Regions from separate parts of the Lacrimispora sp. YZC11 genome, predicted to be linked through region 1. Evidence: predicted binding sites of a transcription regulator. Region 1 holds the regulator's gene; each other region holds the start of a gene.

Region 1 (11,064 bases):
GTTTCCAGCTTATCCGGCAGCTCTTTCAGCACATCCTTCTTAAGCCGCCTTAAAAGGAAGGGGCCGATCAGGCGGTGAAGGCCCTCCAGCACCGTTCTTTCCTGATCCCGGACAATGGGCTGTTCATACTCTTTTTTAAACTTCCGGTAGGTGAAGAGAAATCCCGGCATCAGGAAATCGAAAATGCTCCACAGCTCTGATAAGCGGTTTTCAATAGGGGTACCGGTTAAGGCAAACCGGTTCCTTGCATCAATGCTCTTTACCGCCCTTGCACTCTGAGTGGATGCATTTTTGATGTACTGGGCTTCATCAATAATCTGAAACCGGAAAGTCTTATCCTTATAAAGATCAATATCCCGTTTTAACAAATCATAAGAAGTAATCAGCACATCTTCTTTATCTACGTTCATTAACTGCTCTTCCCGTTCTCCTGCCTGTCCGGAGATTGTCGCAACCTTAAGAGAAGGAGCAAAAACATGAAGCTCATTTTCCCAGTTGTATACCAGGGAAGCGGGACAGACAACAAGAGAGATGGTATGCTCTTTTTTTTCTGCTTCGTCAAGGAGCAGGGCTATGACCTGAATGGTTTTTCCAAGGCCCATATCATCAGCCAGGATTCCTCCAAAACCATAGCTGTCCAACGTCTTAAGCCAGCGGTATCCCGTCTTTTGATACCCTCTCAGCACATGACGGAGGGGCTGAGGGACTTCGAAATCACTGTCCTCCACAGACTTCATTCCCCGGACTACCGATTTATAAAGCTGGTCCCGGTAAAGGGTTATGCCATTTCCCTCTTTCAGGATGCTGTCCAGATAAAGTGCCCTGTATTTGGGAAGGCGGAAAGACTTGTTCAGCATATCAGGATCAGCAGACAAGCCCTCTATCAGCTTTGCAACGGTCATAAGACCATTGTCATCAAGGCTGATAAATTCCCCGTTTTTTAAGCGGTAATATTTCTTTTTCTGGCTGTACACCTCCAAAAGCCTGCTTAAGTCCTCTCCTGACAGCCCGGCCGTATCCACGTCCAGCTCCAGCCAGTTCCCTACGCTCCTGACTCCGATGGATACCTTCGGAGGAGGCAGAATCTTTAATTTCTTAAAGGATTCGGAAAAATAAACCTCTCCAAGCGCGATGAACTCGCTCATCCCGGTTGAAAGTAACTGGTATACCGCTTCCTCATCATCCCGGATGGCCGGATATTCTGATTCGTATTCCTTATATTTAAAATACCGGGTGATCAGGCGGCTGATGCGGAACTCACCCGGTATATCCCGGCACACGGTACGGGGAAGGCGCTCATCTTCTACCGGCTGGAAAGAATAGTCCCCATAGGAAAGGGTCGGCTTTAAAATCAGCCCGCCCTGCCCGTCGGAATCAAAATCAAACCTGGCCTTCAGTTCCTCCGGCTTATACGCTTCCAGATCCAGTTCTTTGGAATCAATGGTGCAGTAGGCTGCAATCCTTTTTAATACACGTTCATAAAAAAGAGGCATATCCTTGTTATTGATTTCCGTTTCATAGGAAGGTTTAAACCCTTCCATCATCTGTCCCAAAAACACGGAAAGAGCCTCGCTGCAGGACTGGTCGCAGCAATATAAGTATTTCATATCTGCAAGATATAAACGGCGTTCCCCTTCAAAGGTTAAAATATCCCGGTCAATGGACACCAATACTCCATCCCGACCATGTCGCTTAACCGTAACTTTTAAGTCCGGAATGCGGTCTACGATTACAAGCTGCCGCTTCTGCCCCTTGTAATCCTCAAACTCCAGGGTCTCTCCCATCATGATTCCAAAAAAACGGTCCCGGTTTGCACGGCTTAAATTTAAGAACCGCAGAGCAGGCCTTGTGGAAAAGGAACTTTTCTGGAACTGTTCATAATGCTCACAATACGCATTCACAATCTCCAGTACAAATTCCAGAAGGGGACGGCTCTCCTTAGCAAAAGCGGAAGGGGTGTGATGGAATGCCAGATTTTTGCCGTATTCCACATAGGTGCCGTTTTCCACCGCATTTGCAAAAGCAGCCAGATCCTTCACCATGTAGAGCCGGTCCCTGCCCAGCTTAAACTCCAGCTTTACTTCCCTCCGGCTGACCAGGAGAGATACAGAAAGCTTCACCTGTTCCTCTTCTCCCTCGCTCATGATCCGGGACACCTCACGGTTGGTATATTCCCGGATCATGGCTCTTGCCTGCTGGGACGTGGTCACCGGCTTTCCAGGGTTTGATTCCTGCTCCTTATAAACCTCAAACAGAGCTTTGCAGTGGGAGCACATACCACGGTAGGAATTTCCCTGGGCACAGGAACAAGAGTAGTCAAAAACCTGACTACCCTTGATATGCAGATTTGCCTTATATTCCGTTCCCTGGTCCTCCACCAGGGCACTGACACCTGATTCACCCTTCCAGAAGGTATTTGTCGTCAAGTGTGATACTTTCATAATTTCTCACATCCGTTCACCATTACATTCGTTCCGGCGCCTCAATCCCCAGTACGCCAATGCATGCATTTAATACATCCTTTGTAAGCCTGATTAAACGGACCCAGGATGCCTGCCGCTTTTTGTCCTCTTCGGTTATGATCTTGGTATCATGGTAAAAACGGTTAAATGCATTGGCAAGCTCATAAATGTACTGGCATATTTTATGGGGTGCAAGCTCCGTAAAGCCTGTTTCCAGGATTTCATTGTATCTGGAAAGCTGGAGCATCAGATCCTTTTCCGCATCTGACGCGGCTGCAAGAATCCGTTCCTCACCCTGATATTTGTCTTCAAGACCCTGATATTTTGCAAGAATAGACTTAATTCTTACGATGGTATAAAGGATGTAAGGGCCGGTGTTTCCCTCAAAGGATACGAAACGGTCCATGTCAAACACATAGTCTTTGGATGCCTGATTGGATAAGTCCCCATACTTTAAGGCTGCCATTCCCACGATCTTTGATGTTTCCTCCGCTTCTTTCTCAGAAACTGTACGGTTCTCCATGATCTTTTCGTAAGCTGCCCTGCTGATGTCCGAAATCAGGGTCTCCAGGCGCATGACTCCGCCATCCCTTGTCTTAAAGGGCTTTCCATCTTTTCCGTTCATGGTTCCGAAGCAAAGATGGGACATTTTTTTATCCAGTGATACAAAACCGGCCTTCTTTGCCACACGGAATACCTGGACGAAATGCAGTTCCTGACGCTTATCCGTGATATAGATGTACCAGTCAGGCATTATATCTTTCTCACGTTCAATGATGGTTCCAAGATCGGAAGTGGAATAAAGGGCAGCTCCGTCCGACTTTCTTACAATACAGGGAGGAAGTTCCTTGGTATCCCCCTCTTCTCCAATATCCACAACTAGAGCTCCCTGGCTTTCATAGGCAAGGCCCTTGTCTTCCAGCTCTTTAATTAAATCTGAAATATAGGGTTCCGCATCGCTTTCCCCTTTCCATAAATCAAAGGAAACATTGAGATTTCCGTAATTTTTCTTTAAATCGGAAACAGAAACTTCTATAATATGCTGCCAGATCGCACGATAAGGCCGGAAACCGTTTTGCAGCTTTAAAGTGGCGCCATGGGCTCTTTCGCTGAATTCCTCATTTGATTTGGCTTTTGAACTGGCCGCCGGGTATATCTCTTCCAACTCACTAATGGTAAAAGGAGCTTCCTTTGGATACTCCCCTTCATAGGATTCGTCAAAATAAGGAAGCTCCGGCTTTCTGTCCTTAAGCTCCTCAATAATTAGTCCCATCTGTAGGCCCCAGTCTCCCAGATGAACATCTCCAATGACTTGATGTCCCAGAAAACGGCCCAATCTCTTAATGCTTTCCCCGATAATGGCGGAACGGAGATGACCCACGTGCAGAGGCTTTGCCACATTGGCTCCGCCGTAATCCACTACAATTGTCATTGGGTTTTCTGTTTTTTCACAGCCGCACTGTTCTTCGTCAGACATGCCGTTCATATATTCTGCCAGATAATCTGAGTCAAGCTTCAAATTGATAAACCCCGGCATCACTGCATCCACCGCAGCAAATACATGGCTTCCCGTAAGCTTTGCCACCACTTCTGATGCGATATCAAAAGGTTTCTTTTTATAAGCCTTAGCTGCCGCCATGGCTCCGTTACACTGGTATTCGCAAAGGTCCGGACGATTGGATAAGGTTACCTTTGCATAAGCCTCATCGTATCTGCAGTCCGCAAATGCTGCCTTCATCTCTGCTGTAATCAAATCAAGAATCTTCTTCATCAGTTCCTGGTCTCCTTTTTCTATTCCAGATATTTCTACGCTAAATATTAATTATATTACAAGTAATCTTAAAAATCAAATTCTTTTCCCTTTTCTTTTCCAAAACGGTTCTTCTATGCAATTCCCAACTGTCTGGACATAATTAACATGCCTTTTTATAAAATAAGCGCCTTTTTGGGGGAGGTCAGCAGATTCGGACAATCCTTATCTTTTCCCTAAAAGGTGCTTTCTTTTTATATCCAACAATATTTACCTTTTATCCTTACTATATACCTTTCTTGCATTCCTTCGCAGCGTTTTTTTTAAAGCATATCCTGCTCTATTATAGATACATATTTATGCCTGCCTGTCAGCAATTGAACAAAATCATAAAATCCATTCATATATGCACTTTTGGCGCTCCCCAATTTGATACATCTCATTATATATTGGTAAATCTACTATCTCTTTCAATTTGAGACCTGCCTTTTCACAAGTTCTCCGAGATGGCAGATTGTCTGGATTGCAAGTGATTATAAGTCTATTCATCCCATGTGCAATCGCTATGTCTTTGATAATTTTACACGCCTTTAAGGCATAATTATTTCCTTTATAAGTTTTTTCAATTCTATAACCGATATTCCCCCCGTAATACAAATTTTCATTGTACCCGATCCTGATGTCAATAGCACCTATGCTATTATCTGAATTATGCAGAGTGATTCTATATTTATATACAGGTACATAGCCTTTTTCCTCATTAGATGTTACTTTTTCTTCAATCCTTAAATCAATTTCGCCATCGGTTAAGTAATCAAAATCTTTAAACTCAAAGATCTGTATTTTCCTTCCGTCATCAAATACAATCATACTACCCTCTCTTTCCCCCACAGCAAATACCCTTATAGCACAAAAACAACGCAGGAATATAAAAACCATCTTTTCTACGTTGTTTTCACGGTATCATACATAATTATTAAAAGGACCTTGCGGTTTGCCCGGTCCTTTTCTTTTTATACTCTGGACAGATATTCACCTGAACGTGTATCAATCTTAATCTTGTCACCCTGTTCAACAAATAATGGCACATATACCACTGCACCGGTTTCAACCGTTGCCGGCTTAGTAGCGCCCTGGGCAGTATCGCCTTTGAATCCCGGCTCTGTATCTGTAATAACCAGTTCCACGAATAACGGAGGCTCTACAGAGTATACCTTACCATTATAAGAGCATACCTTAACCGTCTCATTCTCTTTCACAAACTTTAACGCATCACCAATTACATCCGGAGCTAATGCTACCTGCTCATAGGTATTTGTATCCATAAAGTTATGAAGATCGCCATCGGCATACAGATACTGCATGTCTAATCTGTCGATTCTTGCCTGTGGGAACTTTTCTGTCGGGCGGAATGTGCGCTCTACAACGCCGCCGTTTACCACATCTTTAATCTTCGTTCTTACGAACGCAGCACCCTTTCCAGGCTTTACATGCTGGAACTCCATAATCTGATATACAGTACCCTCGATCTCCAATGTGATACCGTTTCTAAAATCACCCGCTGATATCATAAATGATATTCCTCCTTGAATTTCTCTTCTTAACCTTTTATATTCTATACTATAATAAATACATTTTCAACAGTTTTTTACAAATATATCCCTTTTCTTTGAATCGGAGCGATTACTTTCCAGTTAAAAAATCCATCGCCAGAGTATATCCCTTTAGTCCCAGACCAACTACTTGTCCGGTACAAACAGGAGCAGTCACCGATGTATGACGGAACTCCTCTCTTTTATGGACGTTGGATATATGGACTTCAATCTTGGGAATCTCAACGGAACCCAGGGCATCTCTTACGGCATAGCTGTAATGGGTAAATGCTCCTGGATTGATGATAATCCCTTCTGTTCCATTGTGATATGCCTCCTGAATCTTGTCGATGATTCCGCCTTCATAATTGCTCTGATAGACTTCCAGCTCATGACCTTCTCTCTGCGCTTTTTCTTCCAGCATGGATACCAGTGCATGATAATCCTCTGTACCGTATATCCCTTTTTCACGGATTCCTAAAAAGTTCAGATTCGGTCCGTTTAATACAAGAATTTTCATATCCTTCTACCACCTTTCCACTAATGCTTTCTGGGCATAAAAGTATACCCAAAGGTGTTTCTTCCTATCAGTAAGTCATTGAACTCTTTTAGTAATTTCCTGTATACCCTGGATCAGTCGGCTTGTCCGGACCGTCTCATCCGTATTATAACCTGCCGGGTTATCTTTTACCCGCCAGAAATATGCTTTCACCTGAATGCCGTTCACTTTTTCCTTTTCTTATCCCTGTGGTAAAAATACAGCACAACTGCTTCTAAATATCTTTTTAAAACGATTTGGATTTCTTCTTTCGGATGTATCGGTCTGACCAGAATGCTGTGGATTCCGGCTCTCTTGGCTCCATAAACATCGGTAAAAAGCTGATCCCCCACAAAAACCGTATGTTCCGCATCCGTTCCCATGAGTTCCATCGCTCTTTGATATCCTTTTCTTCTAGGCTTGTTTCCATTATAAATATAGCGTGAACCGCCCGCATCCCTGGCAAAGGCAGCCACTCTTGGCTCTTTGTTATTAGAAAGAAGGCATGTTTCCATCCCAAGCTCATGCAGACGTAAAAACAACTTCTTTGCGCTTTCATCCGCAGGTGCATCATGAGGCACCAGAGTATTGTCAATATCAAAAATCACGCCTCTGATCCCGTTCTTATATAATTTTTCAAAGGATATGGCATATGCAGAAGCCACATCTTCATCTGGATAAAATACCTTAAACATAACTCTCCTACTTTTTTAACAGTTTTCCTATTTCTTCCATAAACGTACTCACATCTTTAAATTCTCTGTATACGGAAGCAAAGCGCACATAAGCAACCTCATCCACATCCTGTAGCTTTTTCATAACAAGCTCTCCGATCACCGTGCTCTCTACTTCCTTTTCCTCACGGTTGAAAACCTGGGTCTCTATCTCATCTACCATGGAATCTATCTGCTGGGATGATACTGGCCGCTTATGGCAGGAATGAAGAATTCCTGATTCTATTTTTGAACGATCGTAAACTTCTCTGGAATTATCCTTTTTAATTACCATGAGAGGCATGGTCTCCAGCTTCTCATAAGTGGTAAAACGCTTTCCGCATTTCTCACACTGTCTGCGTCGTCTGATTGAGCTGTTGTCGTCTGCCGGTCTGGAATCAATGACCTTTGTATCTGCTTCATTGCAAAATGGGCATTTCACGTATCTGGTCCTCCTGTCTTACGGACTGTAATATTATTGGCATAATTTACTTAATAAATGCAAAGGCCGTTGGGGTTGAACTTAGTAAATTAGCCGTTCGATGGGCCAAAGGCGAATCGAACTTCCTTATATATATCATAACTTACAATCCAAAGATCTGCAAGCCCATCCTCCTATATCCCGCATCTTTCCGTTGCTTTTTCCAAATCCACGTTTACAAGAATGATGTCCGGCCCCACCTGCCTTATGTCGCAGAAGGGAATCACATACTCCCTCTCCCTGACTAAAAAACCGCAAAAACACCCTGGTCCTGGTACAATAATGGCTAAAAGGCAGCCTGTTTCCATGTCAAAATCCACATCACCAACAAAGCCGAGGCGTCTGCAGTCACAGATATTAATTACTTCTTTTTGTTTGAGTTCACAAATTCGCATAGATACACCTCCTTAGTATATTCTATGCGTACCCCCCCTGTATGACACGGTTCTACCACTGATTTTCCTGGTTCCACATGGACTGGGAGGAGGTTTCTCCGCCTCTTCCAGGGGAATTATGGGAAATCCTCTCCTTAAGATCCAGATAATACTCTGTCATGGTAGCCTGCATATAAGGGATGATCCAGAGAAAGCCAATTCCCATGGAGCAGTATCCCAGGACTACCATCCCAATGAAGCTTATTAAAAGGTAAAAATAGCCTCCCTTATTGCCCTTCATCATGGCTGCACTATCCTTGAGACTCCCAATTACCCTCTGATCCGGAGACTCGACGAGAAGAAACATGGACTGGGATAAATACAGCATGGTAAAGATATTTCCAATGAGCAGAAGCAGGTACGTAAGTACCAGCAGTACTATCATGACAGGTATAAAATCAGTGATGACTGCTACAATGAGTACTACAAAGTACGGTATCCCCCAGGCAAATCCAATGAGAAGATTTATAAAATAAAGTCCCAAAAACCTATGTGGCTTGTTCTGAAAAGCAAAGAGCAGATCAGACAGTTTGGCAGTTTGGCCATTGCACATATTCATATAAATCTTAAGGACTCCCGGTTTTAAAAGGCCGTATACAGAGAGAATAATCAGGAATGATATATAAACCCCTGCCTTTAAAACCACATATCCTGCTGACACATTGCGTGCGCCGTTTAAAAAAGGATCTCTTACCAATCCCATAGAAAAGGACGTTAAAATATACACCAGAGATATTGCCAGAAGAATGGCAAATTCTATAAACTGGATACCGATACACAAGCCGTATCTGCCTTTCAAGGTCCGTTTTGCATGCCTTTTAAGTTCTGATGATGAAGTTTTCACGAAAGCACACCTCCTAACCCCAAGCTACTCATCGCCGCAGTTCCAATAAATATGATAACAACTAATAAAACCAGCACGAAGGCAATGGATGAAGTGATGATGCCTGCCTTTGCATAGCCTTCAAACCTGTCTTCCGTCCTGGAAAGCAGGGCAAACAGGATCCCAAGGCTTCCGAAGATCAAGCCTCCGTAACAGCAGCAGGAGGTTATAATCCCAAGAATCCCCATGACCAGAGAAGCAAGGGCCAAGTTACTCTGGGCTGGCCTCTCTGGCTGCCTGTATACGGCATCGCGATCCAAATCCTGGTTTTCCTGCCAGGAACCATCTTGATTATCCTGATCCATTTCTATCATCTCCTTTTCTGTTATAATACGGCAATTATACAATATTTTCCATTGACTGTAAAACTAATATTTTATCTGGCAAAAAAATAACAAAAGGAAAAGTGGCTGCCCGCTATATTTCCTTTTCATCAAAAACGATGAAATATTACCTGGAATTAAATATTCTTTTTCAATAAAAAGAACATTCTTCAGCGGAGGCCCGATAAAAAATGTTCATTTCCCTTGCACTACTTATTTTAACACGCCGTAATTTACCTGTTCCATGAGTCAGGAAAAGTGTACGCTTCCCATCTGCAAAGCGTCATACTGTACCTACAACTCCTGCCGGGCGCGCTTTTCTGCTTTGTATTCTTTATATTACCTCTCCGATTTTTCCCCATACACTTTTATTTCATTAGCTTCTATCCATGTCACGTCAATTAAGTACTCCTTCCCAATCTCTCTCCCTTCCACTGCGTCCGCCAGTTTGTCCACCAGCGTCCTGCCAATCACCTGGCAGTTTTGGTCCACAATACCCGTAATCAGGCCTTCATCCACACCGGCTGCAAGAGTGGGGGAATAGTCGAATCCATAATGGTACAGAATTCCCTGAAGGTTCTGGGATTTGATGGCCTCCATGGTTCCGGTGATGACAGACTCTGTTCCCAGGGTGAACACTGCCTTTAAGTCAGGGTATAATATGATTTGTGTCTCCAACTGCTCCTTTGCCCTGGATACGCTTAAGTCGTTGATAATCCAGTCGCACCAGGTAAACAGGGCGGCATCCTTCCCCATCGCCTGGTTAAAACCGTCCTTAAGCCCCCTGTAACGCTCGGTCATGTTCTGAGCAGAACCACTGTAGGTAACGGCCGTCAGCCTCCCTTTGGTAATCCCTCTCTCTATTAAGTCTTCTGCGCCGCGTCTTCCCAGCTCCATTCCGGCTTCATAATTATTGGTCCCGATATATGCCAGCCGGTTGCCGTAGGTCCTGATATCCGTATCATAGGTGACTACTTTGATTCCGGCCGCCATTGCCTCCGCTGCTTTTATATCAAACATCTCCGGTTCCAAGGCTGCCATGGCAATGCCGTCTGCGTTCTGGTCGATAGCCTCCTGGACCATCTCAATCAGCTTCTGGGGACGTGAGGAATCTCCGGGCAGCCCCGCTTTTATGATCAGACAGAATCCCCGTTCTCTTGCCTGCTCCTGCGCGCTTTGAATCAGCGGCTTCCAATAAGGCCCTTCTTTATTTAATGTAATCAGGTACAGGGTCTTCTCTTCCTGCCTTACGAAAGCGGCGCTGGGCCGCTTCCCGCATCCGGCCGTAAAAAAGCATATTGCCATTCCGATTACCCAAATTTTAAACATTCTCATGCCGTTTCTTCCCTCTTCTTCCGAAAATAGTCCATCACGATAGCCGCCAGAATCATAAGCCCTGTAACTGCCTGCTGCCCGTAAGTATTTATTCCGGCCGCATTCATACCGTTTTTAAACACTTCTATAATAAGCAGCCCCAGAACCGCACGCACGATGCCTCCTGCCCCTCCTTCAAACCGGATCCCACCAATAATCACAGCAGCGATGGCATATGCTTCCAACCCCATAGCTTCACTGGATGCGCCCACGTTCAAGTAGGACATGAGGATGATTCCCGCAATCCCCGCAAAGGCCCCTTCAATAAAATAAACCTTGAGAAGATGCCGTTTTACCTGGATGCCGGCCAGACTGCTGGCTTTCTTACTGGAGCCTACGGCATAGCAGTACCGGCCGAATATGGTACATCTCATAACAAGGACAACTGCCGCCGCCAGGACCAGGAAGATGAGAAAACTGGAATAGAGGATATTGCCCAGCAGATTAGTATTGGAAATTCGATAGAACCAGCCTGGCAGACCGCTGATTAAAATGCCCCCGGTGAACATTTGAG
Region 2 (11,064 bases), 260 kb from region 1:
TTTTGCATGCCTATCAATTCCCTCTTTGATCTGCTCACAAATCCTCTCTCTGTTAAATTCCGGGTCTGCTACCTTTACGTCTGGGGTTGCCGCGGCAACCCGGATATATCCATGCTTCATCTCTTTTATCTCCTATCTATTCATTGGTACCCTTTGGTATCATTTGGCCTTTAAGCTGTAAACACAGTCCATCACCATGGTTGTTATCTATGTTATAGGATAACACCACATCACCGCTCCAAAACTGGGGAAAAATGGCACCAGCAGATTAATTTAGATCATACGCAGAATGCACATGTTTCCCACACCGATCAGCATGGCAGAATATCCATAGGCAATGAAATCCTCTTTCTTTTTCCAATTCCCCAATGAGTATTAGTATACATCCATTTTTGGAAATTGGGAAGCCGGATAATTTAAGGTTTACTTTTTAGGTGGTTTCGTGTACAATATTTTTATATCCTACTAAACAGATAAGAATAATTAGGAAGGAGATTTTAAGCCATGAAATTTTCTACCAAGGGACGTTACGCCCTTCGTATGATGCTTGAATTTGCACTTCATCCGGGGGAATGCACAAAAATCAATCAAGTGGCGGAACGACAGGAAATATCGGACAAATATCTGGAGCAGATTGTCACCATCTTAAGCAGGGCCGGGTATGTGAAAAGCAGAAGAGGCGCCCAGGGCGGTTATTATCTGACAAAGGCTCCTGCGGAATATACCGTTGGCATGATCCTGCGCCTTGCAGAGGGAAGTCTGGTTCCCGTAACATGTCTGGAGGATGAAATCAACCCCTGCAGCCGTTCCCATAATTGTGCCACTCTCATGGTATGGAAAAAGCTGGATCATGCGATCTCCGATGTGGTAGACAGCATTACCCTGGCAGATTTAGTGGAAGAACAAAAAAGGCTTGATGGCCAGGCTAACTATTATGAAATCTAAACAATGGTTCAAAAAAGTTCGTGTTCTCCCGACTCAAGGGGCAGCACGAACTTTTTAAATCCGGTTATTATTTTCCGTTTGAAGTCCGGTCAAATATATCCCGGAAAGCGGAATCGTTTTCCAGAAAAACATCTACCAGAAGGGGATCAAAATGGTCTCCTCTTCCCTGAGTAATTATCTTTAAACTATTCTCATGGGTAAACCCCTCTTTATACACCCGTTTAGAACGCAGCGCATCATACACATCCGCCAAAGCCATGATGCGTGCCGATATTGGAATCTCTTCCCCTTTTAAACCCTTTGGATATCCGCTTCCATCCCATTTTTCATGATGGCAAAGGGTGATTTCCATACCAACCTTGATGAACGCGCTTCCTGTATCCTTTTTTTCGATGCTTGCCAGTGTCTGATATCCAATGGTTGTATGAGTTTTCATGATTTCGAATTCCTCCGGCGTCAATCTGCCGGGCTTTAACAGAACCGCATCCGGAATCCCAACCTTTCCAATGTCATGCAACGGGCTAGCCTGGGTGATGCCATCAATAAAGGCACGGTCTATTTCCCTCTGATGTCCTCCCATTTCCCAAAGCTTTTCCGCCAGAAGACGGCAATACTGTGATGTTCTGACAATATGCTCTCCTGTCTCATCATCCCTGGACTCCGAAAGCTTCACTAATGCATGAATGGTGGCCATTTGAGAAACGGACACTTCAGCCACCTTTTTCTGAACAAGTTCTTCCAGATGATGATTATATTCCTCTAATTTCTCCTCAACAACTTTAGCGCTGGTGATGTCCTGAATCGTACCGTGGACTCTGGCGGGATTTCCCCTGAAATCCTTTGATGCCACAAACCGGATATGCACCCACTTGACCCGGTTTCCCTCCAACAACAGACGGTACCGGTATTCAGCAGGCGCCATGCCGTTTTGCATATCTTGGTAAATTTGTCTCACCAGCTCTTTATCATCGGGATAAACCTTTTGAAAATAAAACGTCAGATCCAAATTAGCAGACGGGTCTGTTTCCAATATTCTGTTCATGGTGTCCGACCACCATAACTGCTTTGTGGAAAGGTTCAGCTCCCAGTTGCCGATCAATGCAATTTCCTGGGCCTCCCGGCGGGAAGCATCGCTTTTTTCCAATTCCCTGCTCTTAATTTCCAGCTGTTTTGACACCTCTACATAACGCTCCATGATCTCCGATACCAATTCAGTATGAATCTGATTATCCACCTGCTTTGCAAAATGGTCAAGCATGGCCTTAACATATTCATCCGAACCTGATTCTTCCGATACGATTTTTTGTCCCAGCAGGATGGCATCTGTCCGCATCAATCTTCTTCCTCCTTCAGGAAATAGTCGATCCCGACTTCGGTCAATTCTTTCAGCCGTTTGATTACGATCTCCTGTGCTGCTGAAGTATCAAGGATACTTCCATGCTGGGGCGCGATCAGGGAAATATCCAGTTCTTCTATCCTCTCAAGGGCATACAGCAGCGCTTTTTTCGATGGCATGATTCGCTGATGGAAATTTATGATTCCATTTATCTGGCATACTTTCCGGGTGATGGGACAGATTTTCAGGGGCTCGCAGTCCTTGCATACATCACCGATCAGCGTATATAAGCTCCAGTTGTGATCATAGCTTCCGAAAATATCGCTGCTGAATAATGTTTTTGTTTTCTTATCATAAGTAATAAAGCTGCCCGGCGAATGGGAATAAGGCGTCCTGATAAATTCCAGGCGCCTGCCGCTTGAAAATTCAAAATGAAATCCCAATTGCTCAATGCACAGCTTCTGCGAACTCATGGAATAATAGTTGATGAAAATATTATTTTCATGATGGGAGATTATTTTTAAATCCTTGCTGTTAATGAGTGTTTCTATATGGGGAATATTGCCGCATAAATCCGGATCATAGTGATGATAAATCAGATGGCTGATCTTGCCCGGGCTGATCCCCGTTCGCATGATTTTCAGCATGACTGTGCCGAAATCATCCCTGCTGCCGCTGTCGATGAGCACTGCCTCATCACCATCTACAATTAAATAAGGGTTGCAGTGGAGACCTGCACTTTCATCAAAAAATCCCACCCAGTAGACTCCCTCAGCTATTTCTACATACTCTTTATAATTCAAATCCTGCTTATCCATCTGTATTGTCCTCCAATGAATCCATTTATGGCTAGTCCCCATACCGTTGGCCATGGCTTAAATGGAATCCGCACATTCATTCCCTTCTTTAATTCAGTATAGGCAAATGATTCGGCCCTCTGCTGTCTGAAATGGAAAAAGATTCCATGCCATTATAGCATAGAATCTTTTCACTGACTACTATATCTAAATAACGGACCAGCTGGGAAGGGATCCCTTTCAGCTGATCGTGCTTTCCGCAAATTTCCTGATTTCAGACGCATTTGTGATCTTCTGCACCTGACCGTTCTTTATGACCACCAGAGTAGGAGCCTGCATGATTCCGAATCTTGTGGCAAGCTCCACATTCTCTTCGGCATCCACCACCTCATAATCCATATTTTGTAAAAACTGTTTTGCAATCCGGCAATTAGGGCAGGTTTTCGTTGTAAAGAGATAGGTCCCTGTCGGAATCTCCGCTTTTTTCGCCGCTGCCTTATCCCTATTTTCCCCTGCAGCTCCTTTTTTCAGTACGGAGTGGAAAGGATCGTAAGTTGTCCGGTTCTTATATTCCTGGGTTTTTCCCTCATTCCAGTTCTGCACCGGACGGTAGTAGCCGGTGATCCGGCTGTATACCTCAGCCTTCTTTCCGCAGACCGGGCATACCTTATGTTCGCCGGAAAGATATCCGTGCTCCGAACAAATAGAATAGGTTGGGGACAATGTATAATAAGGCAGTTTGAAATTCTCCGCAATGGTGTGCACCAGCTTTGCCGCAGCTTCCCAGTCAGGAAGCTTCTCACCAAGAAATGCATGGAATACGGTTCCTGATGTATAGAGGGTCTGCAGCTCATCCTGAATCTCAAGGGCATCAAAGATATCTGCCGTATAATCCACAGGAAGGTGGGAGCTGTTGGTATAATATGGAGTATCTCCCGGATTTCCGGCTGTTATGATATTTGGATAATGCTTCTTGTCATGCTTAGCCAGCCGGTATGTGGTGGACTCTGCCGGGGTTGCCTCCAGATTGTATAGGTCTCCGTACATTTCCTGGTAATCTGACAGCCGTTCCCGCATGTGATTTAACACATCCTTGGTAAACTGTCTGGTTTTCTCACTTGTCAGATCATGCCCCAGCCATTTGGCGTTTAAGCCAACTTCGTTCATTCCGATCAGGCCGATGGTGGAAAAATGATTTTCAAAGCTGCCAAGGTAACGTTTCGTATAAGGATATAGTCCCTGGTTCAGAAGCTTTGTTATAACTTCCCGCTTGGTTTTTAATGACCGGGCCGAAATATCCATCATATGATCCAGACGCTTGTAAAAATCGGCCTCATTCTGGGCAAGGTAAGCGATTCTTGGCATGTTGATGGTTACAACGCCCACGGAACCGGTGCTTTCGCCAGAGCCAAAGAATCCGCCGGTCTTTCTCCTAAGCTCCCTTAAATCAAGGCGCAGACGGCAGCACATGCTCCTTACATCGCTTGGTTCCATATCACTGTTAATGTAATTTGAGAAGTAAGGGGTTCCGTATTTGGAAGTCATCTCAAACAGCAGCCGGTTATTCTCCGTATTGGACCAGTCAAAATCCTTGGTAATGGAGTAAGTAGGAATGGGATACTGGAAACCACGCCCATTGGCGTCTCCCTCTATCATGGTTTCAATAAAGGCTTTATTGATCATGTCCATCTCAGCCTTGCAGTCCTTATACTTAAAGTCCGCCTCTTTTCCGCCAACAACTGCGTTAAGCTCTGCCATATCGGCAGGAACGGTCCAGTCCAGGGTAATATTGGAAAACGGAGCCTGAGTTCCCCAGCGGCTTGGCGTATTCACACCATAGATAAAGGATTCTATGCATTTCTTCACTTCCTGGTAGGATAAGTGATCGGCTTTTACAAAAGGAGCCAGATAAGTATCAAAAGAAGAAAAGGCCTGTGCTCCTGCCCATTCATTCTGCATGATTCCCAGGAAATTGACCATTTGGTTGCAAAGAACGGATAAATGCTTTGCAGGGGAAGAGGTGATCTTTCCCGGTATTCCTCCAAGTCCTTCCAGAAGAAGCTGCTTTAACGACCAGCCGGCACAGTAACCGGTGAGCATGGATAAATCGTGAATATGGACATCAGCATTTCTGTGGGCACCTGCAATCTCCTGGTCATAAATTTCAGACAGCCAGTAATTCGCCGTAACTGCACCGGAGTTGCTTAATATCAGCCCTCCTACGGAATAGGTAACAGTGGAATTTTCCTTGACACGCCAATCCTCTACCTTTACGTAGCTGTTTACCACAGCCTTGTAATCCAGAATGGTATCCTTCATATTCCGTATCTTTTCCCTCTGTTTCCTGTATAAAATATAAGCCTTCGCCACATCGGTATATCCCGCCTGCTCAAGAACGTGTTCCACACTGTCCTGAATCTGTTCTACTGTGACTTCTCCTCCTGACATCTTCCCCTGAAAATCAGCAGTTACCCGAAGTGACAGCAGTTCCAGTATTTCATTATTATACTCCTTTTGAGTGGCCTTAAATGCTTTTTTAATCGCTTCCGTGATTTTATTCAGACTGAATTCAGCACTTTCCCCATCTCTTTTTACCACCTGGATCATAAAACTAAACTCCTTTCCTCTGCAAAACCCCTTAACATTCTTTTTTTATCATTGGATAGGCGGCGCTAAAAGCGGCACCTTTTGTGAGAAGTTAAAGAACATCTCTTCACAAGTATATTATAACAGAAGAAAAGAAAAAACACAATATGTAGTTTGGTTTTTTAACACCAATCCACATATTGTGTTTTTTATTCATCAACAGCATCGGCATTGTTTGCCAAGGAGGCAAACAGCTCCGATGGCACATAGGCATTCACCAGAATTCCGTCTTCCTGATACTCTTCCTTTAACAGCTGGCCATATTTGCGGATCAGCTGGATTTTCCCTGCTTCCTTATAGGAATATACCTTTTCCAGATACACTTTCTGGTTTCTGAGAATGGTTTCCAGAAGATTTAAAAGTTCATCAAGACCTTCTCCGGTCTTTGCGGATATCCTCACCTGATGGTCCGAAGAAACATCTTTAAGGATTACACCGCCCTCTGCCGCATCGATCTTATTGAACACCGTAACCATCACCTTATCACAAACACCAAGTTCCCTCAAAGTCTCATATACAACATACATCTGCATGTCCATCTGAGGATTGGAACAGTCCACCACATGAAGGATGATATCGCTGTATTTAGCTTCCTCCAAAGTGCTTTTAAAGGCTTCGATCAAATGATGGGGAAGCTTTCTGATAAATCCTACGGTATCCGTCAAAAGGACCTGCTGACCGCCCGGTAAGTTTAAATTCCTGGTTGTTGGATCCAGGGTGGCAAACAGCTTATCCTCAGCCAGTATCCCGGCATCTGTAAGCCTGTTTAACAGGGTAGATTTCCCGGCATTGGTATAGCCTACAATGGCGGCGGTGGGCACATGGTTTTTATCCCTCTGCTGCCTGACAACCTCCCGGTGACGCTTCACATCCTCTAAATCAGCCTTTAGCATTCCGATTCTGTCGTGGATCAGACGTCGGTCCATTTCCAGCTTTTTCTCTCCCGGTCCGCGGGTACCGATGCCTCCTCCCAGACGGGACAAGGAGCTTCTAAGGCCCACCAGACGGGCTGCCCGGTACTTTAGCTGAGCCAGTTCCACCTGAATTTTTCCTTCACTGGTCGTAGCTCTGGAAGCAAAAATGTCCAGAATCACCATGGTCCGGTCCATGATCTTCGTATCCAGGGCCCCTTCCAAATTACGCAGCTGGGCCGGAGACAGTTCATCGTCGCAGACAATACCGGTTGCTTCAAGCTCCCAGATACGGTCCTTTATTTCTTCTATCTTTCCTTTTCCCATATAAGTTCCCGGATGGATTCTCTCCCTGTTCTGGATTATTTTATCCACGGTAACAGCCCCTGCTGTTTTCACCAGCTCTTCCAGCTCGTTAAGAGATGCCTGTGTGTCATTCTCATCCTCGGTACTGACTGCCACCAGGATCACCCGTTCTTCTATTTCCTTTAATTCAATCAGCTCTGCCATCAATCGTCCCAACCTATCTTGTCTTTAAAAATGTGATCTCCCGCTCCGCTTCCTCATCAGGGCCGTGAGCTGAGACATATTGCTGCATCAGATCCAGGGCTGTCTTAAATTCACCTTTACGCTCTTTAGCAACAGCCTGGTTAAACAAAAGTTCCAAAACCTCTGAACTGTCGGTTGCTGAAAGGCCCTTCTTAAAATATTCAGCCGCTCCATCCCAGTCTTCTACGGCCATCTTACATAAGCCCATCCGGTTATAAAGCTGGGCGCTTTCCTCCCCTTCTTTAAGGGCCCCCTCATAGAGGCTCATGGCATCAGAAGCCGTTCCCGCCTTTTCCATGGCTGCCCCTGCGGCCAGCAAAGCTTTCAGCCTGCCCGGAGCCTTCTTTTCTGTATCTAGTTCAGCACTTCGCTTATAGTCCTCTATCGCACCGCTTAAATCTCCGGCCCCTGCTCTGGAAACGGAACGCAGATTTAAATATTCCGGCCGCTCACCATCTACCTTTATGAGTATGCCATAGGTGTCTGCAGCGGAAGAATAGTCCTCTGCCAGGTATTCGGCTTCTGCCCGGTACTTTAACACATCCACATCAAACTTCCCTACCAGTCCTTTGGAGGAACTGATTGCCTGATCAAAGGCTTCCACGGCACTGTCATAGCTGCCCTGGTTAAGAGCTTCGATTCCCGCAGCCCGGTAAGAATATTTGTCTTCCTTTTTCCCGCACCCGCCTGCTGCTATGGAAACTGCCAGTGCAAGTCCAAGGATGACAGTTGCATAACCTGTCTTTCTTCTCATGCTATTATCTCCTTTTAAGGAAGTTCGATACAGGAATTTTATTGTTTTCCCGTACTTCCATGGCCGCCACGGTCATCATGCCCCAGAATCTCTGCTTCTTCAAAGCATAAGGCAGGCTGATGCTCCATAATACGGAACTGGCAGATGCGGTCATTTACATGAATCACCGTATCCCGGAGCGCATAAGCCGGGAAAAACCATTGGTCATTGTCCCCGCAATATGTCTCATCAATGATCCCCATACTGTTGGTCTGGATCACACCGTAATTTTTAAACGTGCTGCTTCTTGGTACCACATGGGCTTCAAACCCGGCCGGAAGCTCCATGGCAATTCCCAGAGGGATCAGTTTAAACTCGCCGGCTTTCAACTCCACTTCCTGTGCCGCGCGTAAGTCAATCCAGTCGGATTTGCCGTCAATGTAACGTAAACGTTCGATTTTATCTGTAAAATATTTAATTCTTATGGCTTGTTTCACCTTATTTCCTCCTAAATGCTATCATCTTTTTTATCTTCTGCCGGTATCAGATCACTGCTTTCAGAAAGCTCCTCTTCCACTTCCAGCCGTATCTCAGCTGCCACAACAGGATCTGCAACCGGAAGATTCTGGGTAGAGCCGATGCCGAATCTTCTTAAAAATTCCTCAGTGGTGGCAAACAATGCCGGACGGCCAGGGGCATCTAAGCGTCCTACTTCATATACCAGATTGTATTCCACCAGTTTATTGACCGCATGATCCGATTTGACGCCCCGTATTTTCTCTATTTCAAGCTTTGTTACAGGCTGCTTGTAGGCTATGATGGACAGGGTCTCTAAAACCACATCCGTAAGAACCTGTTTTTTAGGTGCAGATGCCACCCGGATTAAGTTCTCGTAAAACTCAGATCGTGTGCACATCTGGTAGCTGTTTTCCAGTTCAAGGATCTGCATCCCTCTTTTCCCCGTATCATAGCGCTTCATCAAACGGAGAACCGCCTCCTTTGCCGTGGCCTCATCCTGGCCGATGGCAGCCGCCAGAGCCTTAAGTTCAACGGAATTCCCCATGGTAAAGAGAACCGCCTCAATCACAGCTTCCCACACCTTTTCTTCTTTTGTGCTCTTCTTCGGCCCGTCGGCCAAAAGAGTTTCCTTATCCATCAATTTCCTCTTTCCTGCCCTGCTTTCCGGGCATAAAGGTATCACTGGAAGGGGGTTCCTCCTGAAGTTCCGACAAATCCAGTTCCCCGTCCTCCCCTTCCGGTTCCAGGGTTTCAATGGTCATATCATCAAACAAATGCTCCTGGGACAGCGTGATCTTGCCGATCTTCATGAGCTCCAGAAGCGCTAAAAATGTCACAACAACAAGGGTACGGTCCTGCTGCCTCTCAAGCAGCCCGCGGAACGAAAATTTCCGGTGCTCTCTGGCATAATCCATGACCGATTTTATCTTATCTTCCAGGCTTATGGATTCCCTCCGGATGTTGCCAAACCGGCTTCGGATAGGATCCACACGGTCTGATACCCGTTTCGTAACCGCCCGGAAAATCTCCTGGAGTTTTGCCAGGGTAAGCCCGTCAAGCAGCTTGTCCAAATCTACCGGCGGCTCGTACTTTGCCACCTCGGAGGGAATGGAAGGAGATTTGTACAACAGGCGATCCGCCCCCACTTCCCGGTCCTTAAGCTCCAGTGACATGTATTTATAATATTTGTATTCCAAAAGACGTGCCACAAGTTCGGCTCTTGGATCTTCTTCCTCGCCTTCCTCGTTGATCTCCCTGGGAAGTAACATGCGAGCCTTTATATCAATGAGGGTCGCAGCCATGACCAGAAATTCGCTGACAATGTTTAAATCCTCTGTTTCCATGTGATTTACATAGTCCAGATACTGCTCCGTAATCGTCGCGATGGGAATGTCGTAGATATTCACCTTATTCTTGTCGATCAGATGAAGCAGCAGATCCAGCGGCCCCTCGAAATTATCCAGTTTATAAGAGATTCCCATAAAATCCTCCAAGGCAGAATAAAACATGCCTTTGATCAGTATATCAAATCCTTCTTCATCTGTAAATATATGGCAGACCCAAAAGCTATTTCCTTTTTAAGTCCACAACTACCACCTGAGGTTTATTGTTCAGACGGATGTTGATGGAATGGGTTCCAAGCCCTCTGCTCACGATCATATGTTTTCCATCTGACTGAAACTCACCGGCACAGTATGGAAGGAAGAACTGGTATTGAGGCGTCATTACCCCTCCCAGATACGGAAGCCTTATAGTTCCTCCATGGAAGTGGCCGGACAGGGTCAAATCAGCCCCCCAGCTTCTGCATGAGGAAAAATAAAGAGGAGAATGGCAAAGCAGAATCTGAAACCGCTCCTTTGATGCCTTCCCCACCCTTTGTTCCATCTCCTCCTCAGTTAAACGATCCGGCCGGAACTTCTGGTAAGCCCCTTTTTCCAGATCAATCCCGGTTACAGCGATATCTTCTCCATACCATTCCGTCCGGCTGTCCAGAATTTTAATTCCAAGCTTTTTTAAACTGCGCACATAAGCTTCATACGCTTCGCCATAAACTTTGCGTTCCCAAAGCAGGCGGTTCTCATGATTGCCGTTGCCGCAATAGACGGGGTATCGGCCAGCCAGCTTTTCCATAAGCTCCAATGCAGCAGCAGTATCCGCTTTGCCCTTGCTGATGATCATATCGCCGCCCACAAGCACAAGATCAGGAGCCACCTTATCAACAGCGGCCAAAAGCCTTTCATTGCCGTCGCCAAACCGGTGTTCGTGAAGGTCGGAAAGAAACACAATGGTACGATCCGTTTTTATCTTAGCGCTTTCCAAAACAGTTCTCTCTGAGTTAAGCTGTTCTTTTTCATACTCAGAACGCAAATACAAACCTGCGCCCACTGCGGCGCAAATAGCTACGGCAGCAAACCCCATCTGAATTTTCCTCTTCTTCCCTCATTCTATTTCTTGCTGTCTGTTCATCATACAATGAAGGGCCTGCCTGAGTCAAGCCTAAGAACTCCAGTTGCCCACCAGATATTCAATAATGAGATTGGGTATGATAACCATAAGTCCGATGCCAATGCTCATGACTATGGTTCCGTAAAAATATTCCTGGTAACCTGGTGTTCCCGGAACCGGCGG
Region 3 (11,064 bases), on a different contig from region 1:
TATTATTCCACTCTTACGGCTTTTGCCGACTTAATCAAGCACGGCTGCACCTGCGCCTTTGACCACCAGTACTGCTATACGAAGAAAACCGGCAAGGATCCGGTGGACCGGCAGATGGAGGCGGCAAATCTTTTAGGAATCCGCTATCATGCAGGGAGGGGCAGCAACACTCTTCCCCGGAGTGAGGGCAGCTCTATTCCAGATAATATGCTTGAGACCACTGAAGAATTTTTAAAAGATTGCGAAAGACTTATCCGTCTCTACCATGACCCCAATCCTTATTCCATGCAGCAGATCGTTATGGCGCCCTGCCAGCCGATTAACTGCAGGCCGGATACATTTATTGAAACCGTGGCCGCAGCCAGAAGCATGGGCGTGCGGATGCACACCCATTTAGGAGAAGGGGAGACGGAAGGGATCAAGGCCCGCTACGGAAAGCGCACCCTGGAATGGTGCAGGGATATCGGCTTTATAGGAAAAGACGTCTGGTATGCCCATAACTGGGAAGTGCTGCCGGAAGAATACAGGCTGCTGGCTGAAACAGGAACCGGGATTTCCCATTGTCCTACGCCGGCTGTACTGGGAGGTTTCCCGATTCTTGATATCAAGGCTATGCAGGAAGCGGGCGTACTTATAAGCCTTGGCTGCGACGGGTCCGCGACCAATGACAGCTCCAATCCGCTTGACGCCCTTCGCTCGGCTTATATGATGCAGGCATATCATACAAAGGAAAGAGGCGGATGTGTGTCTGCCTATGATATGTTAAAAATCGCCACCATTAACGGGGCAAAGACCCTTGGAAGGCCGGACCTTGGCTCTCTGGAACCGGAAAAGGCAGCCGATCTGTTTATGATAGATGCAGAAGTCCTGGAGCTTGCGGGAGCAATCCATGACCCGAAAAATATCCTTGCAAGGGTTGGCTTGACAGGAAACGTATGGCTCACTATGATTAATGGAAAAGTGGTTTATAAGGATGGCTTGATCACCGGAGTGGACGAGAAAAGGCTGGCTTCTGAGGGGGAGGCGGTTTGCACAAGGGTGATACGGAAACCAAGCGAGGCATTTCGTCCGTTTTTATAGGCCGCCTGATCATAGAAAGTTGAGGAAAACGGTTTGAAGGACTTTTTATCTATTGGAGAGATGAGCTCCCTTTTCGGGCTGAATATACAGACCCTGTATTATTATGACAGCGTAGACATATTTAAACCCAGGATGCGGGACATGAAAAACGGCAGGAGAAAATATGAATTTGACCAGATTTATGAGCTGGCAACCATATGTTACATGCGAAAGCTTGGATATTCCCTGGAGGAAATTACAAAACAGCGGAGCACACAGCATGCCGGTTCCGCCCTGGAATCTTTAAAGCAGCGCTCTGAGGAGCTTCACAGGCAGTGGATGGAGCTGATTTCCATTGATGAAGCCATTCAGAGAAAGCTTCGGTTTATTGAAGAGGAGATGAAAAATATCCTTACGGATGAAGTCACCATCCGCCATTTTGAAGACAGGGCCTATATTGCAATTGGAGAGGAAGAATTGATCTACCGGCAGAACTCCTTCTATTTTTATCCTACCATTGCCTTTTACCAGGGGGAGAGGAAATATTTCGGAGCCTATTTATATCCCTCTGGGGAGCCTTTGCCGGAGAATTTGAGAGAGAACCAGATCCGTAAAATCCCCGCCGGTGATTTTCTGTGCGGCTATCACCTTGGTTCTTATGAGACGGTTCCCGCTACCATCAGGCGCATCCGGAAAGCAAGACCGGATCTGGATTTTGAAGATCTTACCATTAACTTTAATATTCTGGATCAGTTTGTGGAAAACCAAAGCTCCAATTATATCACCCATACCCAGATCCGGATATTGAAACCATAACACAACGACCCAATTGACAACACGAGAGGAGAATTATTATGAAAAACATGAAAAAGCTGGCAGCCCTGGTTCTTGCTGCATCCATGGCGGCCGCATCCTTAGCTGGCTGCGGTAAAAAGGCAGAGACAAAAGCGGAGACCTCTAAAACCTCTGAAACCTCTGAGACTACAGAGACTTCTAAAGCCTCCGAGACCTCTAAAACTTTCAAGGTAGCGCTTTGTCTTTCCGGCGCGGCAAATGACATGGGCTGGTGCCAGTCTGCTTATGAAGGATTAAAGCTTCTGGAATCCGATTATGGCTGTGAGACCGCTTATACGGAAAATCTGACTCCTGATGACATTGAGGCCGCATTTGCCGATTATGCCGCCAATGGCTATGACGTGGTAATCGGTCACGGCTATGAGTTCGGTGATCCTGCCGTAGAAGTGGCAGAACAGTATCCGGATACAAAATTCATTGTAACAGAGGGTGAAGTATCCGCCGACAATGTGGCATCCTATGTCACTAAATGCGAAGAGGGCGGTTACATCATGGGAATGCTTGCAGCAGGAATGACAAAAAGCAATAAAATTGGTTTTGTAGGACCCATTCAGGGCTCGTCTCTTGTTAAGATCATGAATGGTTTTGAGGATGGAGCGAAGTCTGTGAACCCAGACATTGAAGTCCAGACCGCCTGGACCGGTTCCTTTACGGATACGGCTCTGGGAAAAGAAGCTGCCCAGGCCATGATTGACAACGGAGCCGATGTCATAGGTCATTGCGCCAATGAATCCGGTACAGGAGCCATTAATGCGGCAAAGGAAGCAAACGTCTATGCAACCGGCGATTCCTATGACCAGAATGGACTGGCTCCGGAAACAGTGCTTTCTTCTTCCGTATACCACATCCCCAAGGTGATTGAAACTGCATTTCAGACGGTGTCAGATGGAAGCTTTGCAGGAGCAATCTATGAACTTGGCATGAAAGAAGGTGCGGTGAGCATTGCCTCATACCACGAGCTGGAAGACAAAGTTCCGGATGAGGTGAAGGCTGAAATTGAGAAAAAGGTATCTGCCATTGCAGCCGGAGAATTTACTGTGCCATGTGATACAAAGGTCAGATAGGGAGCATTCATATGCCATTATTGGAGATGAAACATATTACAAAGGCATTTTCCGGCGTGTATGCCAATGAGGATGTAAGCCTGTCTGTGGAAAAAGGGGAGATCCATGCCCTTCTGGGGGAAAATGGAGCCGGGAAGACCACGCTGATGAACATATTATTCGGCATTTACCAGTCAGACGGTGGGGAGATTCTCTATAAAGGAGAGGCAGTTCAGTTTAAGTCTCCGGCCGATGCCATAAGCCAGGGGATCGGCATGGTCCATCAGCATTTTTCTCTTGTAAACCGAATGACAGTGCTTGATAACATTATTCTTGGATCCGGCGGTAAGAGAGAGGTTCTTGACAGAAAAAGAGCCTCAGAAGAAATCTGTTTGCTGGTAGAAAAATACGGCCTTTATGTAAAGCCTGACGAACAGGTTGGCAGCTTATCCGTAGGAGAACAGCAGAGGGTGGAGATTTTAAAGGCTTTATACCGGAAGGCCGACTTACTTATATTAGATGAACCCACAGGAGTTTTGACTCCTCAGGAAACAGAAAATTTCTTTCATGTATTAAGGCGGTTAAAGGATGAGGGGCACGGAATTATCATCATTACCCATCGCTTGAGTGAGATCATGGCAATCAGCGACAGAGTTACCATTTTGAGAGATGGAAAGTCAGTGAATAATTTAGTCACGTCAGATACCACGCCCGAGGAATTATCTGCCTTCATGATCGGCAGACCGCTTTCTGCTAAAACGGAGGAAAGGAAAAAAACGTCAAAGGAAGCAGCATTAAGCCTTGAAGGCATTTCTTTATCAAAAAAGCGTGGAAGCAAAAAGGCTTTGGATAATATCTGCCTTACGGTATATAAAGGAGAGATCCTTGGAATCGCCGGAGTGGAAGGTAACGGGCAGAAGGAGCTTGCCGAGGTGATCACGGGAATCTGTAAGCATACGGGGGGAAGCATCGCCTTTGATGGGGAGGCCATTGACAGCCGGTCTGTGAGAGATCGTTTTCATAAGGGCATTTCCTATATATCCGATGACCGGCACAAGGACAGTCTGGTTGTGGATATGACTGTAACGGAAAACATGATCCTGCGCACTTACAACCGGGCTCCTTTCTCTAAAAGATGGATTCTGGATTATAAAAAGGCAGAGAACCGGGCTTTAGAAGCCGTTGCAGAGTATGGAATCCGCACATCAGGAAAAAGCGGGACAAGAACGCCGGTAAAGCTTATGAGCGGCGGAAACCAGCAAAAGGTAATCTTGTCCCGTGAGATATCCCAGGAGGCCAGGCTCATTGTGGCCAGCCAGCCTACCAGAGGGCTGGACATCGGAGCGACGGAATTTGTACATCAGACACTTATTAAGCAGAAGAACCAGGGGAAAAGCGTTTTGCTCATTTCTGCAGATTTAGATGAGATCCTTTCCTTAAGCGACCGGATCGCAGTGATGTTTGAAGGCCGGATTATGGGGATCCTTGACAGGAAAGAAGCGGATGTATTTAAAATCGGGCTTTACATGGGCGGAGTGACGGATAAAGGAGGAACGCCATGAATCACATGAAAAAATGGAAGGCTGTGGAAATGGCGAAGATCGTGTTCATTTCCATAGCTGTGGCGGCCATTCTTGTCATTTTATCAGGAGCCGATCCTTTCACGGCAAGCCGGATGTTTTTTAACGGAATCTTCGGCAATGTGAGCGGTTTCGGGGAAGTGTTTGTAAAAGCGACTCCTTTGATTCTCACCGGACTTGGCTGTTCGGTGGCCTTTCGGACCGGATTTTTTAATATCGGTGCGGAAGGACAATTCTACATAGGAGCTCTTGCATCTGCCTGGGTAGCTTTAAATGCCACCGGTGTGACCGGGGTTTTCCGGATCATTCTTGCCATTGGCTGCGGATTTATCTTTGGAGGATTATGGGCTCTTATAGCAGCCTTACTAAAGGCAAAGCTTGGAATATCAGAAATCATATGCACCATTATGCTTAACTATATTTCCGTGAATCTCTTGGGAATCGCAGTCCGCACCTTTCTCATGGATCCGGCAGGAAGCATTCCTCAATCTGAAAAAATAGATGCATCTGTTACACTTTTACGTTTTCTTAAGCCGACCAGAGTTCATACTGGCATCTTTATAGCCCTTGGAGCCGTGCTCTTTGTATGGTTTCTCATGGAAAAGACGACCTCAGGCTATGAATTCAAAGCTGTGGGCTTTAATAAACGGGCAGCAGCATGCAGCGGCATTTCCGTGGTGAAGAATATAATCCTGTCAGCGGTGTTAAGCGGAGGCCTGGCGGGAATTGCGGGGGCTGTGGAGGTACTGGGAGTCCAGAAAAAGCTGCTTGAGGGAATTTCAGGAGGCTGTGGCTATACGGCAATCCTTATAACTCTTTTGGCTTTCAATCACCCGGGTGGCGTGCTTTTTGTTTCTGTTTTATTTGCGGCATTGGAAGTAGGCGCAAACTCCATGCAAAGGCAGATGGGGATTCCCTCTGCGATTGTAGACTTTCTGATCGGATTTATTGTACTGCTTATCCTGGGCAGAGAGCTTCTTACGGGCAAAATGAGAGCAAAGGAGGGGAACTAGATGATACATCAGATACTAACCGCCAGTTTTCTGACTGCCTTTTTGTCGGCAGCAGTGCGGATGGCCGTGCCTCTTGCCTATGCAGGGCTTGGGGAAACAATATCGGAAAAATGCGGAATACTGAATATCGGAATGGAGGGCGTCATGCTTTCCGGCGCTTTTTTCTCCTTTGCAGGCACATTTTTCTCGGGAAGCATTCTAATAGGGCTTCTTTGCGGCATGGCGGGAGGAGCGGCTGTCAGCATGCTTCACGGAGTCCTGTCCATCAGGCTTTCTAAGGACCAGTCGGTCAGCGGAATTGCCATAAATATTTTTGTACTGGGTGTTACCAGCTTCCTGTATAAGCTGATGTCCGGCGGACAGTCTTATCAGCAGATCGAACCTCTTTTAAAAGTCCGGATACCGGTGCTTGCTGATATTCCGCTCATTGGAAATGCACTTTTTCATCAGGATATTCTAACCTATCTGATATATTTTCTAGTCATGGGAGTATCATTTTTTTATAAAAGAACAAACACAGGGCTTTCCTTTGCCGCCATCGGTGAAAGCCCCCGCGCCGCGGATTCGGCGGGGATACCGGTTTACCGGTACCAGTATATTTCCATGGTGTTAAACGGAGTCCTGGGCGGGATTGGCGGTGCTTATCTGGTTCTGGTGCAGGTGGGGAATTTTTCGGAAAATATGACCTCCGGGCGAGGGTATATTGCTCTGGCGGCTGTCATTCTGGGGCGTTACCTTCCTTTCGGTATGCTGGGAGCTGCTTTTTTGTTCGGCTCAGCCAATGCGCTGCAGATCCGTTTGCAGGCTGTGGGAGTTCCCCTTCCCTCCCAGGCATTGTCCATGCTTCCTTATCTGATCACGTTAGCGGCACTGTTGGGTTCCGCTCATAAAAATCACGGGCCTGAAAGTCTTGGGAAGCCTTATGTGCGCGGCGCCAGATAAGGTTTTTTAAGTCTTCCTGACCAGGAAATTCCTTTCAATGATAACGCTTGAAATCTTACTTTGTAAGGCTTCAGGCGTTTTTTTAATAATTAATTTTACGGCCTTTGTTTGGGGATAATAAAAGGAGAAAATAAATCAGAGGCGAACATTTTGTATCTCGGTGGTTGAAATTAACTATATGTTGTGGTATATTTTTACATATGAGATCAATAACAGTTATTCATATTAATATAAAACTTGGAATGGCGGGAATTATAAATGGAAAAAACAGTTGGAAAACAGGAAATCCTGGAATATTTTAAAGAGGTGCCGGAGCTGGAAGGAGTTTTAGACGGAATCCGGAAGGATTGGGATTCCACATCATATGGCCTCTGTCACCTCTCCGTTAAATTCACAGGGTTCTGTAAGAAAAATATGAACCTTGGTGAACGGTTTAAGGCGCTCACCCAGGCAGCGGTGGAGCTGACAACCCAGGAGGCACCGGACTGGGAGTATATAGGAGCAAGACTGCTCATGCTGCGCTTTGAAACCAGGTTAAAGGAAGAGCTGGACCGGAGGAAGATCGGAAGCTTTTACGATAAAATATGTTTTCTGACAGAGGACGGGCTTTACGGGGATTACATTCTGGAGAACTATAAGAAGGATGAAATTGACCGGTATGAAGCGTATATGGACCATAGCAGAAACCATCTGTTCAATTATTCCGGTCTGGAACTGTTGCTAAACCGTTATGTGATCCGCAGCCGCCAGAATGCACCTTTAGAGACGCCCCAGGAAATGTTTCTTGGAATCGCCATGCATCTTGCCATGCTGGAAAAGGATGACCGGGATACCTGGGTAAAGAGGTTTTATGATATGCTCAGTACTTTGAAGGTCACTATGGCAACGCCGACCCTCTCAAACGCAAGAAAGCCTTACCATCAGCTTTCCTCCTGTTTTATCGATACCGTTCCGGACAGCTTAGATGGCATTTACCGAAGTATAGACAGCTTTGCAAAGGTCAGTAAGTTCGGAGGAGGCATGGGCCTTTATTTTGGAAAAGTCCGCGCCGCAGGGAGTGCGATCCGCGGCTTTAAGGGGGCTGCCGGTGGTGTGATCCGTTGGATCAAGCTGGCGAATGATACGGCTGTGGCAGTAGACCAGCTGGGGGTGCGGCAGGGAGCTGTGGCGGTTTACCTGGATGTCTGGCACAAGGATCTGCCGGAGTTTCTGACTCTTAAGACCAATAATGGGGACGACCGCATGAAAGCCCATGATGTTTTTCCGGCTGTCTGTTATCCCAACCTGTTCTGGAAGCAAGCAAAAGAGAATATAGAGGGAGACTGGTATTTAATGTGCCCTCATGAAATCCTGACAATAAAGGGCTGGGCCTTGGAGGACTCTTATGGAGCCCAATGGGAGGAGCGCTACTTGGACTGTGTCAACGACAGCCGCATTCACAAGCGGATCATTCCCATAAAAGACATCATCCGCCTGGTTTTAAAGAGCGCTGTGGAAACAGGAACGCCCTTTACCTTTAACCGGGATATAGTCAATGAAGCCAATCCCAACAGCCACAGCGGTATTATTTACTGCAGCAACCTGTGTACGGAAATTGCCCAGAACATGAGCGGGGTTGACCAGGTGGATCAGCAGATACAGACAGTGGACGGAGAGACTGTGGTGGTCACCGTAACAAAACCGGGAGATTTTGTAGTGTGCAACTTAGCCAGCCTTTCCCTGGGAAAGATTGACCTTAAGGACGATCGTGAGCTGATGGAGTTAACAAGAAGTGCGGTCCGGGCATTGGACAATGTGATTGATTTGAATTTTTTCCCTGTGCCCTATGCAAAGGTCACCAACCTCCGCTACCGTCCGGTGGGACTGGGAGTAAGCGGATATCATCATATGCTGGCAAAGAACGGGATTTCCTGGGAGTCAGAGGAACATCTGAAATTTGCCGACAGGGTGTTTGAGGCAATCAATTACGCGGCAATTGAAGCAAGCTGTGATTTTGCCGGAGAAAAAGGAAAATATGACCTGTACGAAGGCAGTGAATGGCAGACAGGTGCTTATTTTAATAAACGGGGATATTGCTCTGAAAAGTGGAAGCTCCTACAGAAAAAGGTGGCAGCAAAAGGCATAAGAAATGGCTGGCTCATCGCCATCGCGCCAACCAGCAGCACCAGCATGATCGCCGGAACCACGGCAGGACTGGATCCTGTCATGAACCGGTATTATCTGGAGGAAAAAAAGAACGGTCTGGTTCCCCGGGTGGCCCCGGACTTATCGCCGGAAACATTTTGGAAATATAAAAATGCCCATTATATTGACCAAAGCTGGTCTGTACGGGCGGCTGGAATCCGGCAGCGCCATGTGGACCAGGCCCAGAGCATGAACCTTTATATAACCAATGATTACACCCTCCGTCAGGTGCTGGGGCTTTATATCCTGGCATGGGAACAAGGTGTAAAAACCATTTACTACATCCGTTCCAAAAGCCTGGAAGTGGATGAATGCGAAGCCTGCTCCAGCTAAGGCGGACGATAGACGAAAATAAAATAAGAGAGTCTGGAGAGATTGATATGGAACAATTAAAAAAAAGACCCCTATTTCATCCCGATGGGGAGATTGAGGTAAGGAAACGGCGGATGATTAACGGCAACACAACAAACCTCAATGATTTTAACAATATGAAATACACCTGGGTAAGCGACTGGTACCGGCAGGCGATGAATAATTTCTGGATACCTGAAGAAATTAATCTAAGCAGGGACAGGAAGGATTATCCCTTATTAAGTCCGCAGGAGCGGAGAGCTTATGATAAGATACTATCCTTTCTGGTGTTTTTAGACAGCATCCAGACCGCTAATTTACCGGCCCTGGGAGAATATGTGACTGCCAATGAGATCAATCTCTGCCTTTCCATTCAAACCTTTCAGGAGGCGGTACACAGCCAGAGCTACAGCTATATGCTGGATACCATCTGTGAACCTCAGACACGGAATGAGGTGCTCTATCTGTGGAAGAGCGACCCCCATCTTCTTGCCCGCAATACCTTTATCGGCGACCTGTACAATGAGTTTCAAAAGGACAAGAGTGCATTTGCTTTCATGAAAACGGTTGTGGCTAATTTTATTCTGGAAGGCGTGTATTTTTACAGCGGATTCATGTTCTTCTATAACCTGGGACGGAACCATAAAATGACCGGCTCCTCCCAGGAGATCCGTTACATTAACCGGGATGAGAACACTCATTTGTGGCTGTTCCGCAATATCATTCTGGAACTGGAAAAAGAAGAACCGGAGCTTTTTACCAGGGAACGGGTGGAGATTTACCGGGGCATGATAAGGGAAGGCTGTGAGCAGGAAATCACCTGGGGCTGCTATGCCATCGGAGATGAAGTACCAGGGCTTACAAGGGAAATGATCACAGACTATATCATGTATCTGGGAAATTTACGCTGTGCAAGCCTTGGCTGGGAGCGGATTTATGAGGGCCATGACAGGGAACCGGAAAGCATGTTATGGGTTAATCAGTACAGCAATGCCAATTTGATCAAAACTGATTTTTTTGAAGCGAAAAGTACGGCCTATGCAAAAAGCAGTGCTCTGGTGGATGACCTGTAGCAGGTAAAGTTTTGCCGTAAAAAACAGGTGAATTTCGATAATAATAATTGTTTTTATTTTAACGATGTGTTATAATAAGAAAAACAATTATTAAGGAGGCTATTTATGGAACGCATTGTGGTAATTGGCGCAAACCATGCCGGAACGGCAGCAATAAATACAATTTTAGATAATTATAAGGACAAGAAAGTCATTATATTTGATTCCAATGACAACATCAGTTTTCTGGGCTGTGGTATGGCTCTTTGGATTGGGGACCAGATTCACTCCTCCGATGGCCTGTTTTATTGCAGCAAAGATATTTTTGAAGAAAAGGGCGCAAAGGTCTACATGGAAACCAAAGTGGACCGCATTGATTATGATAATAAGATTGTTTACGCTGTGGGAAAGTATGGACAGAGATACCAGCAGGAATACGATAAACTGATTCTTGCGTCAGGTTCTCTGCCCATATCTCCTGATATTGAAGGAAAAGAGCTGGACAACGTCCAATTTGTGAAGCTGTTTCAGAATGCGAAGGATGTCATTGATAAGCTGCACCATGACTCTATAAAGGATGTAGTTGTGGTAGGGGCAGGGTATATCGGCGTTGAATTAGCGGAAGCTTTCCGCCGTGTGGGAAAAAATGTCACCCTGATCGACAATATGCACACCTGTCTGTCAAGCTATTACGATCAGGAGTTTTCAGATATTATGTCCGAAAACCTGGCAAGCCATGGCATTCAGGTGGTTTATAACGAAATCGTGACAAAGCTTGAAGGAAACGGCAAGGTGGAAAAGGTGGTCACCGATAAAAAGAAATACCATGCTGATATGGTAATACTGGGAATCGGCTTTAAGCCTAACAACCAGTTAGGCAAGGAGGATCTTGAACTATTCTGCAATGGAGCGTATTTAGTTGACAAACGGCAGCAGACCAGCCGCCTGGATGTATATGCAATCGGCGATTGTGCAACCATTTTTG

Evidence for each region. The regulator NrdR, encoded in region 1, represses ribonucleotide reductase genes. The targets are predictions, from matches to a motif close to CACAANATNTTGTG.
Region 2: a site for NrdR is predicted at 5,826-5,839, ahead of AC27IJ_RS04540 (ribonucleoside triphosphate reductase). Genes of this name have one in related genera too.
Region 3: a site for NrdR is predicted at 6,665-6,678, ahead of AC27IJ_RS06745 (ribonucleoside-diphosphate reductase subunit alpha). Genes of this name have one in related genera too.

Annotation. Positions count from the first base shown of each region.
Region 1 covers NZ_BAAJYQ010000005.1:50,706-61,769, forward strand. Annotated here, with positions in the region: gene AC27IJ_RS03360 (DEAD/DEAH box helicase) at 1-2,441, opposite strand, end outside; gene argS (arginine--tRNA ligase) at 2,464-4,233, opposite strand; gene AC27IJ_RS03370 (GNAT family N-acetyltransferase) at 4,600-5,082, opposite strand; gene efp (elongation factor P) at 5,226-5,783, opposite strand; gene aroQ (type II 3-dehydroquinate dehydratase) at 5,896-6,324, opposite strand; gene AC27IJ_RS03385 (YqeG family HAD IIIA-type phosphatase) at 6,528-7,037, opposite strand; gene nrdR (transcriptional regulator NrdR) at 7,045-7,497, opposite strand; gene AC27IJ_RS03395 (PRC-barrel domain-containing protein) at 7,671-7,931, opposite strand; gene AC27IJ_RS03400 (DUF975 family protein) at 7,984-8,814, opposite strand; gene AC27IJ_RS03405 (DUF4190 domain-containing protein) at 8,811-9,158, opposite strand; gene AC27IJ_RS03410 (sugar ABC transporter substrate-binding protein) at 9,516-10,511, opposite strand; gene AC27IJ_RS03415 (ABC transporter permease) at 10,508-11,064, opposite strand, start outside.
Region 2 covers NZ_BAAJYQ010000005.1:307,923-318,986, forward strand. Annotated here, with positions in the region: gene AC27IJ_RS04520 (NAD(+) synthase) at 1-120, opposite strand, end outside; gene AC27IJ_RS04525 (RrF2 family transcriptional regulator) at 505-945, shown strand; gene AC27IJ_RS04530 (HD-GYP domain-containing protein) at 1,013-2,278, opposite strand; gene AC27IJ_RS04535 (oxygen-binding di-iron domain-containing protein) at 2,278-3,099, opposite strand; gene AC27IJ_RS04540 (ribonucleoside triphosphate reductase) at 3,319-5,685, opposite strand; gene hflX (GTPase HflX) at 5,874-7,145, opposite strand; gene AC27IJ_RS04550 (tetratricopeptide repeat protein) at 7,159-7,938, opposite strand; gene AC27IJ_RS04555 (dUTP diphosphatase) at 7,977-8,414, opposite strand; gene scpB (SMC-Scp complex subunit ScpB) at 8,426-9,073, opposite strand; gene AC27IJ_RS04565 (segregation and condensation protein A) at 9,066-9,917, opposite strand; gene AC27IJ_RS04570 (metallophosphoesterase) at 10,003-10,854, opposite strand; gene AC27IJ_RS04575 (hypothetical protein) at 10,933-11,064, opposite strand, start outside.
Region 3 covers NZ_BAAJYQ010000006.1:100,455-111,518, reverse strand. Annotated here, with positions in the region: gene AC27IJ_RS06775 (amidohydrolase) at 1-1,080, shown strand, start outside; gene AC27IJ_RS06770 (MerR family transcriptional regulator) at 1,114-1,875, shown strand; gene AC27IJ_RS06765 (BMP family protein) at 1,914-2,978, shown strand; gene AC27IJ_RS06760 (ABC transporter ATP-binding protein) at 2,990-4,519, shown strand; gene AC27IJ_RS06755 (ABC transporter permease) at 4,516-5,550, shown strand; gene AC27IJ_RS06750 (ABC transporter permease) at 5,551-6,492, shown strand; gene AC27IJ_RS06745 (ribonucleoside-diphosphate reductase subunit alpha) at 6,751-9,009, shown strand; gene AC27IJ_RS06740 (ribonucleotide-diphosphate reductase subunit beta) at 9,057-10,100, shown strand; gene nox (H2O-forming NADH oxidase) at 10,206-11,064, shown strand, end outside.